DNA from 3 places in the Streptomyces sp. NPDC044064 genome. Region 3 is predicted to be linked to each of the others. Evidence: riboswitches for the same ligand, from Rfam matches in the RefSeq annotation. Region 3 holds a riboswitch; each other region holds the start of a gene.

Region 1 (3,302 bases), on a different contig from region 3:
ACGAGCCGAAGCAAGCCATGATCAACGCGGTCGACCGGGTCGGGGAGGCCATCGCCTCGGCCGCCGGAGCGGTCATCATCGCGTTCCTCGCGCTGGTCCTGTCCACGCTGGGGTTCCTCAAGCAGATGGGCCCGGCACTCGCCATCGCGGTCGCCGCCACGCTGGTCGCGGGCCTGACCCTGATCCCGGCCGTGGTCTCGCTCATCGGACCGAAGGTCTTCTGGCCCTCCAAGTCCTGGCAGCGGGAGCCGGAGAACGCCCGGTTCGCCGCCCTCGGCCGGGGCGTGCAGCGCCGCCCGGGGCTGACCGCCACGCTCTCCGGCCTCGTCCTGGTCGCGCTGTCGCTCGGCACCCTCGGCTTCAACGCCACGTTCGACCTGGCGGCGGGCTCGATGCCCAAGACCAAGGAGTCCATGGTCGTCCAGGACGAGATGCAGAAGGCGTACTCGGCGGGCGCCGCCGCACCCACCGACGTCTTCGTGTCCAGCACCGACGGCAAGCAGCTGGACAAGTCCGGCCTGGACGCCTACGCGCAGAAGCTCGGGGCCGTCGACGGCGTCGCGAACGCCCGCCTGACCCAGCTGAACAAGGCAGGCACCACCGCCGACATCACCGTCACCCTCAAGTACGAGGCGTCGACGGACAAGGCGATCGATGCCGTGGGTGAGGTGCGCGACGTCGCACACTCCGACGCACCCGAGGGCACCGAAGCCGTCGTCGGCGGCATGTCCTCGATCTACAAGGACATCGCCACGGCGGTCAACCACGACTACCGGACGGTCTTCCCCGTGGCCGCCCTCCTCATCATGATCATCCTGGGGCTGCTGCTGCGCAGTGTGGTCGCCCCCTGGTACCTGATGGCCTCGGTGGGTCTCGGCTTCGGCGCCACCCTCGGCGCCACGGTCTGGATCTTCCAGGCGGGGCAGGGACACTCGGGTCTGATGTTCATGCTCCCGGTGATCATGTATCTGTTCGTGGTCGCCATCGGCACCGACTACAACATCCTGATGATCGCCCGGCTCCGCGAGGAGGCCCGCGAGGGCCGCGAGCCCCGCGAGGCGGCGGGCATGGCGCTCCGGCACGCCGGGCCGACCGTGGCGGCGGCCGGCTTCATCCTGGCGGCGACCTTCGCCACGATGATGCTGGCGGGCAACGCGCTGCTGACGGAGATGGGTTTCGCGGTCTCCTTCGGTATCGCCGTCGCCGCCTTCGTGATGGCGATGTTCTTCACGCCGAGCCTCACCGCGCTGATCGGCCACGCGGCATGGTGGCCGGGCCATGGGGACCGGGCACGGGAAGTGCCGGCCGGTGCCGGCTCTCCGGACGCCGGTTCGGTTCCCGGCCAGGACCGGGACACCGTCGCACCCGATCCGTCGGGCCGCCGCGGCTAGTTGTACGAGGACGGGGCAGGTCTGCCGGGCCGCACAGCCCGGCGGGCCTGACCCGCCGTCATCGCGGCGGCCGACGCGAGAGGAAGATCACGACGGACCACGCGGTCTTGGCCATGCACGCGCCACGCGGTACGGTCTGTCCGATATCGACGACGGCGAGACGGAAGCCGGTGGAAATCCGGCACGGTCGCGCCACTGTATGCGGAACACCCCTGGGTGTCCCGTGAGTCAGACCCGTGGCCGTCGTCATGTGCACCACCGAGATGGGACGCGAACTCCCAGAGGAGGTCCTGCCATGGCGCAGACCGTCGCCCAGCCGACAGCCACCACCCCCGCCGTTCCCGCCACGCTGCCGCTCAAGGCGATCGCTCCGTGGGCGGTCTTCTTCGGCATCCTCATGCTCGTCCTGCTGTACTTCGTCGGCGCCGAGCAGGGCGCCACCTCCGTGTTCAACGGCACGGACGTCCACGAGTGGGTGCACGACGCCCGCCACCTGCTCGGCTTCCCCTGCCACTGACGCGAGGGACGCCGCTCGACCATGAACTCCACAACCGTGAGAAACCTTCTCGTGCGGGGCATGCTCGCCGGCCTTGCCGCCGGCGTGCTCGCCCTCGTCGTCGCCTACCTCCTCGGTGAGCCGAGCGTCGACAGCGCGATCAGCTTCGAGGACGCCCACTCCCACGAGCACGAGATGGAGGTCGTCTCCCGCTCACTGCAGTCCACCCTGGGCCTCGCCACCGGTGTCCTCGTCTACGGGGTCGCCTTCGGCGGCATCGCCGCGCTCGCCTTCTGCGTCGCGCTCGGCCGTGTCGGCCGCTTCAGCCCGCGGGCGACCGCGCTGCTGCTGTCCGGCTGCGCACTGCTCGCCGTCTACGTCGTACCGTTCCTGAAGTACCCGGCCAACCCGCCGTCGGTCGGCGAGCCCGACACCATCGGCAAGCGGACGACCCTGTACTTCCTGATGATGCTGCTCAGCGTGCTTCTGGCGGTCGCCGCCACCATCCTGGGCAAACGCCTCGCGCCTTCCCTGGGCACCTGGTACGCGACCGTCGTCGCGGTGGCCGCCTTCGCCGTCGTGATCGGCCTGGCCTACGAGTTCCTGCCCGTCATCAACGAGGTGCCGAAGGACTTCCCGGCCACCCTGCTGTGGCGGTTCCGCCTCTCCGCACTGGCCATCCAGGCCGTCCTGTGGGGTGGATTCGGCCTGCTCTTCGGCGAGTTGGCCGAGCGGCAGCTGAACCCCAAGCCCGCGGCCGCCGCGTCCGGGCGAAGAGTTCCCGCCACGCACTGATCCGTTCAGGACACGAGAGGGCCCTTCGGAACCGTCCGGGGGCCCTCTCGCGTTTCCGGGACACCGGCGGAGGCGACGAGCGGAGGAGCCGAGTGGCCAGACAACGTCCCGAACCGCGCCACATCACTCTCGGCGGTCGTGAGGCGGTGGCCCTGACCGTGGAGGAGTACGCCCAACTCGTGGCCAGCCGACGCCAGATCGGCGGCCAGAGCGCACGCGTACGGGTGCTCGCCCAGCAGGTCAAGCGGACCGAGCGACTTCTCGACGAGCTGGAGGCCCTGGTCGGTGCCCCCACGGCCGTCTGCCGTACCCCGGACGAGGCAGCGGGCCGCCGGGCGACGGCCGACTGCCACGGCGACCACGGCACGACCGGCGGCATGGACACCGACTGCCTGCGGTGCGCGATCGCGGCACTGCTGCGTCGCCACCGGGACGCGACTCCCTGACCGCCGTCAGTCGCCCGGCCGGCCGAGGCCGTGTCCGAGGCGCACGTTCCAGCGTCCGGAACGACCGGTGACCTCGGCCGCCGTGAGCGGCGGAACGTCGAGGCGCCAGAACGCCGCCTCGGGCGCGCCCAACGCGTGCACCACCACAGCCCGTACGACCTCGGGCTCCACCAC
Region 2 (3,302 bases), on a different contig from region 3:
CCGTCCCGCACGAAGGCACCGAGGTTGACCGAACCCAGGTTGCAGACCGCCGTCTCGCCGTCGTCGGTGACCTCCAGGATCTCCGTGCAGAGGTTCGAGGAGTGGACGACGTGGCCCGCCTCGGCCGTCTGGTTGGCGGTGCGGTTGGCGGCGTCCTTGAAGGTCATCCAGCCGTTGCCGGTCTGCGCGAGGGTGCGCATCATGCGGCCGTACAGGTCGCGGGCCGGGATGGTCTTCTTCGCGAGCCCGTTCGCCTCCGCCTTGCGGTACGCGGCGTCGAACTCCTCGCCCCACAGGTCGACCAGCTCCGGCACGTCCGCCGGGGAGAACAGCGACCACTGCTCGTCGGCGTTCACCCGGCGCATGAACTCGTCCGGGATCCAGTGCGCGAGGTTGAGGTTGTGCGTACGGCGCGCGTCCTCGCCGGTGTTGTCGCGCAGCTCCAGGAACTCCTCGATGTCGGAGTGCCAGGTCTCCAGGTACACCGCGGCCGCGCCCTTGCGCCGGCCGCCCTGGTTCACGGCGGCCACCGAGGCGTCCAGGGTCTTCAGGAACGGGACGATGCCGTTGGAGTGTCCGTTGGTGCCGCGGATCAGCGAACCGCGGCTGCGGATCCGGGAGTACGACAGACCGATGCCGCCGGCGTGCTTGGAGAGGCGGGCGACCTGGTGGTAGCGGTCGTAGATGGAGTCCAGCTCGTCCAGCGGTGAGTCGAGGAGGTAGCAGGACGACATCTGCGGGTGCCGCGTGCCGGAGTTGAAGAGCGTGGGGGAGGAGGGCAGGTAGTCGAGGCGGCTCATGAGCCCGTAGAGCGCGGCGACTTCGTCGGCGGAGCGGGTCGTGTCGTCCTCGGCGAGACCAGCGGCGACGCGCAGCATGAAGTGCTGGGGCGTCTCGATCACCTTGCGGGTGATGGGGTGGCGCAGCAGGTAGCGGCTGTGCAGGGTGCGCAGACCGAAGTAGCCGAAGCGGTCGTCGCCGGCCGCGTCGATCAGCGTGTCGAGACGCGCGGCGTGCAGTCGTACGAACTCCGCCGTGCGGTCGGCGACCAGGCCCTCGCGGTGGCCCACGGCGACGGACTCGGTGAAGGACGTCACGCCCTGCGAGGCGGCCTCGGCGCGGATCGAGATGGTCAGCAGCCGGGCGGCCAGCCGGGAGTAGGCAGGGTCCTCGGAGATGAGGCCGGCGGCCGCCTCCGTGGCCAGCTCGCGCAACTCCGCCTCGTCGGCCCGGGCGGAACGGCCCCGCAGCGCGGCCGCGGCGACCCGGCCGGGGTCGGCGTCGGGGAGGTCGGCGGTCAGCTCGGTCAGGGTCCGCAGCAGCGCGGCACCGGGACCGTCGGTCTCCACCGGTGCTGCGGTCGCCTGGACGGCTGAAGCCGGGTCGGCTGGCGCGATGGTCACGTGGGGCTCTCCCTCGCTCGGCACAGGGCCTGGCGGAGGGCGGGGGGCAGCACGAGCGCGCACGGCGTCGCGTCCACCGGCCCACTCCACGAGGCCCGGACGTCTCAAGGCACCCGGACCGGACGGCCGGGCGCGCGCTGCCGGCAGGTCCTCGGACTGAACGGGCGTGCGGATACACGCAAGTACACCGTTGCGGGACAGTTCCGGATTCGCACCGGATTCCCCTGCGGCGACAGCGAGGATGAGCATACATCTAGTGCCGGGTTGTGGTGTCACCCCCAGATGTTGTGTCTGCTGCGTGTTGTGGCGGCTTCAGAGGGTCAACAGCGGGCCGCCGTGGTGCTTGTTGCCGGCGGCCCGCTGCGGGTGGATCGTGGTTGCTCGCGCCCCCTTCGGGGCGCCTCTCAGTGCCCGGCGCCCGCCGTGGCCGGGGGGAGTTCCACCTGAACTCCCGCGTCGCCCGCGTCCGCCGTGTAGTCCGCGGGGCTCGTCTCGTCGAGGCCCTCAGGGGCCTTGAGAGCCTTCAGGACGAAGGTCAGGACCACCGTGACGGCGACGTTCAGGACGAAGGCCGTGAGGCCGATGTAGCCGATCTCACCGATACCCGGGATCTCCTTGGCGGAGCCGCCGAAGTGCTTCTGGGTCGGCGAGGCCACGCCGTACGCGGCGGCGGTGCCGTAGACCATGCCGACCGCCCAGCCGGCGAGCAGCGCCCAGCGGTGGAACCAGCGCGTGAACAGGCCGCCGACCAGGGACGGGAAGGTCTGCAGGATCCAGATGCCGCCCAGCAGCTGGAAGTTGATGGCGACCGTCTTGTCCATGGTGAGGACGAAGACCAGGGCGCCGACCTTCACCAGCAGCGACACGAGCTTGGAGACCTGGGCCTCCTGCCTCGGCGTGGCGTCCGGCCTGATGAAGTCCTTGTAGATGTTGCGGGTGAAGAGGTTCGCCGCCGCGATGGACATGATGGCCGCGGGCACCAGGGCGCCGATGCCGATCGCCGCGAAGGCGACGCCCGCGAACCAGTCCGGGAACATGTCCTCGAACAGCTGCGGAATCGCCAACTGCCCGTTGGTGACGTTCACCCCGGCCGCGATCGCCATGAAGCCGAGCAGCGCGAGCAGGCCCAGCATCAGCGAGTACAGCGGCAGGATCGTGGTGTTGCGCCGGATCACCTCACGGCTCCTGGACGAGAGCGTCGCGGTGATCGAGTGCGGGTACATGAACAGCGCGAGCGCCGAACCGAGCGCCAGCGTGGCATACGTCCACTGGCCCGCGGGGGCGGGGACGAGCCCGCCCGCACCCGCCTTCGTGAACTTCTCGCCGGCCTTGGCGAAGATGTCGTCGAACCCGCCCAGCTTGATCGGGATGTAGATGATCGCCACCGCGATGACGATGTAGATCAGCGTGTCCTTGACGAACGCGATCAGCGCGGGCGCGCGCAGGCCCGACGAGTACGTGTAGGCGGCCAGCACACCGAAGGCGATGAGCAGCGGGAGGTCCTTCACGAACCAGTTGGTGTTCTCGCCGCCGCCGACGCCCATCACGTCCAGCACCGCCTGGATGCCGACGAGCTGGAGCGCGATGTACGGCATCGTCGCGAGGATGCCGGTGAGCGCCACGGCCAGCGACAGGCCCTTGGAGCCGAAGCGGCCGCGCACGAAGTCCGAGGTCGTCACATAGCCGTGCTTGTGCGAGACCGACCACAGGCGGGGCAGGAACGTGAAGATCAGCGGGTAGACCAGGATGGTGTACGGCACGGCGAAGAAACCGGCCGCGCCCGCCGTGTAGATCGCCGCCGGCACGGCGACGAAGGTGTACGCCGTGTACAGGTCGCCGCCGAGCAGGAACCAGGTGACCCAGGTACCGAACGACCGTCCGCCCAGGCCCCATTCGTCC
Region 3 (3,302 bases):
CTGGCCATCGCGCTCGGCACCTACATCGGCGGCTGGCGCATCATCCGCACCATGGGCAAGGGCCTGACCGACCTCGAGCCGCGACAGGGCTTCGCCGCCCAGACCAGCGCGGCCACGGCCATCCTGGCCTCCTCGCACCTCGGCTTCTCCCTCTCCACCACCCACGTCGTCTCCGGCTCGGTGATGGGCGCTGGTCTGGGCCGCAGGGGCGGTGTGGTCCGCTGGTCCACCGCGACCCGCATGTTCATCGCCTGGGCGCTGACCCTGCCGGCCGCCGCGCTGGTCGGCGCGGGCGCCGAGTCCGTCACGGACCTGGGTGACTGGGGCACCGCGGCCGTCGCCGTCTTCCTGGTCGGCGCCAGCGCCGCGATCTGGAAGATCTCCCGCCGCGAGGTCGTCGACCACACCAACGTCGTCGACGACACGGTGGAGCCGGCCGGTGTGGTGACCACCGCCATCGCCGCGGTGATCCCGCCGCCCACGGGCACGGTCGCCGAGGACCTGTCGGCCACGATCCCGGCTCAGGCCACCACCGAACCGGCTCCGGCGGCTCCGCCGGCCGCCGCAGTCTGACCGCCCGGAAACTGAAGGAAGCATCCCCATGAAGATCGACTGGGCGGCCCTCGGCTCCGTCTTCGGCGTCAGCCTCGCGTTCACGGTGGGCCTGGTGGCCCTGTTCACCCTCGGCGTCAACGGCCTGTCGCGCCGCGAGAAGGCCACGGAGCAGGGCGGGTCCGCCGCGCTGGCCGTGACCGGTGCGTACGTGTGCTTCGCGGCCTGTGCCGCTGCGGTGGCGTACGGGATCTATCTGATCGTGGCGAAGCCCTGACGCCGTAGTCCACATCGTCCGCCCTGTCGGTACCGCTTCAGCGGGAACGACAGGGCGGACGCATGTCCGCATGTCCGCAGGCTCCGGCAGCACCACCCGGCCGTCGCCCGGCAGCATCTCGCCCATGTACGCCACGGTGTGTCCCCTCCGATGACCGTTGGACCCCGTACAAGACCTATGCACCCGTGCGGGTGGTGACGGTCCGTGAGCACGGGCGGGATCCCCGATTGCCGCCCGAGGGAACTGAATTCACCGCGACCCGGCCTCGCGGTGCCGCCCGGCGTGCCGGCGATGTGGGCCTCAGCACAGTCCGGCATCCCAGGTCAAAGGCAAGTTGACGGCCCTTCCGGGCGCGTGGTGGACTGCCCGGGCCATGTACGGCGGCAGAGAGGAAGCCGGTGCGAATCCGGCGCGGTCCCGCCACTGTCACCGGGGAAGAACACCCCCGGGAGCCAGGAACTCTCACCGCCGGTCTAGTCGAACCAGGGCGTGGACACCCTGAGTGAGGACATATCGCCATGCGCGGCTGCCGATTGAGGTTCAGTAACCAGGCCCTGCCTGCCCCCACGGCCGGCTGAGCCGATGGGTGCCGATCGCTTCTACGCGTACGGCGCCGCCGCCGGCCTCGTCGGCGACCTGGTCCTCGGTGATCCGCGCCGTGGGCATCCGGTCGCCGCGTTCGGGCGGGCTGCCGCCGCCGTGGAGCGCGCGCTGTGGCACGACCACCGCGGCTGGGGTGCGCTGCACACCGCCGTGTGCGCCGGAGGCGCCGTCGCGCTGGGGGCCGTGGCCGAGCGAGCCGTGCGCCGTTCCCCCGTCGCTTCCGTCGCGCTGACCGCCGCCGCCACCTGGGCCGTGGTCGGGGGTACTTCGCTCGCCCGGGAGGCACGGACCGTCGGGCGTGCGCTGGAGGCCGGGGACGTCGAGGCGGCCCGGGCGCGGCTGCCGCATCTGTGCGGACGGGACCCGCAGGCCCTCGACGCCGACGGGATCGCCCGGGCCGTGGTCGAGTCCGTCGCCGAGAACACGTCGGACGCCGTCGTGGGCGCGCTCGTCTGGGGTGCCGTGGGCGGGGTACCGGGGCTGCTCGGGTTCCGGGCCGTCAACACCCTGGACGCGATGGTGGGCCACAGGTCGGTCCGCTTCCGGCGCTACGGCTGGGCCTCCGCCCGGCTCGACGACCTCGCCGGCTGGCCGGGGGCGCGGCTGACCGCCGTGCTCGCCGCCGCTGCCGGACCGGACCCCCGCGGCGCCGTGCGGGCCTGGCGGGCCGACGCCCGCAGGCACCCGAGTCCCAACGCCGGGCCCGTCGAGGCCTCGTTCGCGGGTGCCCTCGGCGTGCGGCTGGGCGGGACGCTCTCCTACGGCGGGCGCGTCGAACACCGGCCCCTGCTCAACGGGGACACCGGGCGGGCCGTCCGGGTCACCGACATCGACCGGGCCGTACGGCTCTCCCGCCGGGTCGGCCTGCTCGCGCTCGGCGTCACGGTCGCCGCGCGCCGAATCGTGAAGGGACGTGGGAAGTGAACGGTGGTCTCCTCGTGGCCGGCACCACCTCCGACGCCGGCAAGAGCGTCGTGACGGCAGGTATCTGCCGGTGGCTGGTGCGCCGGGGCGTCAAGGTCGCGCCGTTCAAGGCGCAGAACATGTCCCTCAACTCGTTCGTGACCCGGGAGGGCGCCGAGATCGGACGGGCTCAGGCCATGCAGGCCCAGGCCTGCCGTGTCGAGCCGACCGCGCTGATGAATCCCGTGCTGCTCAAGCCCGGTGGCGAGCAGAGCAGCCAGGTCGTGCTGCTCGGCAAGCCGGTGGGCGAGCTGAGCGCGCGCGGGTACCACGGGGGGCGCCAGCAGCGGCTGCTCGGCACGGTGCTGGACTGTCTTGCCGAGTTGCGGGGCACGTATGACGCGGTGATCTGTGAGGGGGCCGGTTCGCCCGCGGAGATCAATCTGCGGCGCACCGACATCGTGAACATGGGGATCGCGCGCAACGCGCGGCTGCCCGTGCTGGTGGTGGGCGACATCGACCGCGGAGGCGTGTTCGCCTCCTTCTTCGGGACCGTCGCGCTGCTGTCCCGGGAGGACCAGGAGCTGGTCGCCGGGTTCCTGGTCAACAAGTTCCGGGGTGATGTCGGCCTGCTGGAGCCGGGGTTGGACATGCTGCACGGGCTCACCGGGCGGCACACCTACGGCGTGCTGCCGTTCCGGCACGGGCTCGGCATCGACGAGGAGGACGGGCTCCGTGTCTCCCTGCGCGGAACCGTGCGGGAGTCGAACACCGCCCCGCCCGTCGGCGAGGACGTGCTGCGGGTCGCCGTCTGCGCGGTCCCGCTCATGTCCAACTTCACGGACGTGGACTCGCTGGCCGCCGAACCGGGCGTCGTCGTGCGGTTCGTGGACCGGCCGGAGGAGCTGGCGGACGCCGACCTCGTGGTGATCCCTGGGACCCGGGGTACGGTCCGGGCGCTCGCCTG

The links. Region 3 has a riboswitch for cobalamin ahead of AC07DS_RS28850 (cobalamin biosynthesis protein). Riboswitches for the same ligand answer to the same signal wherever they lie in the genome.
Region 1: linked by a shared signal. The riboswitch ahead of AC07DS_RS16070 (CbtB domain-containing protein) and the one ahead of AC07DS_RS28850 (cobalamin biosynthesis protein) in region 3 are both predicted to bind cobalamin.
Region 2: linked by a shared signal. The riboswitch ahead of AC07DS_RS18485 (ribonucleoside-diphosphate reductase subunit alpha) and the one ahead of AC07DS_RS28850 (cobalamin biosynthesis protein) in region 3 are both predicted to bind cobalamin.

The regions. Positions count from the first base shown of each region.
Region 1 is NZ_JBWKFN010000008.1:290,173-293,474, reverse strand. Features, by position in the region: gene AC07DS_RS16075 (MMPL family transporter) at 1-1,391, shown strand, start outside; cobalamin riboswitch at 1,507-1,651, shown strand; gene AC07DS_RS16070 (CbtB domain-containing protein) at 1,687-1,908, shown strand; gene AC07DS_RS16065 (CbtA family protein) at 1,930-2,682, shown strand; gene AC07DS_RS16060 (hypothetical protein) at 2,775-3,128, shown strand; gene AC07DS_RS16055 (histidine phosphatase family protein) at 3,135-3,302, opposite strand, start outside.
Region 2 is NZ_JBWKFN010000010.1:191,942-195,243, forward strand. Features, by position in the region: gene AC07DS_RS18485 (ribonucleoside-diphosphate reductase subunit alpha) at 1-1,403, opposite strand, end outside; cobalamin riboswitch at 1,529-1,652, opposite strand; gene mctP (monocarboxylate uptake permease MctP) at 1,808-3,302, opposite strand, start outside.
Region 3 is NZ_JBWKFN010000019.1:121,173-124,474, reverse strand. Features, by position in the region: gene AC07DS_RS28860 (inorganic phosphate transporter) at 1-573, shown strand, start outside; gene AC07DS_RS28855 (hypothetical protein) at 602-829, shown strand; cobalamin riboswitch at 1,171-1,310, shown strand; gene AC07DS_RS28850 (cobalamin biosynthesis protein) at 1,412-2,356, shown strand; gene AC07DS_RS28845 (cobyric acid synthase) at 2,353-3,302, shown strand, end outside.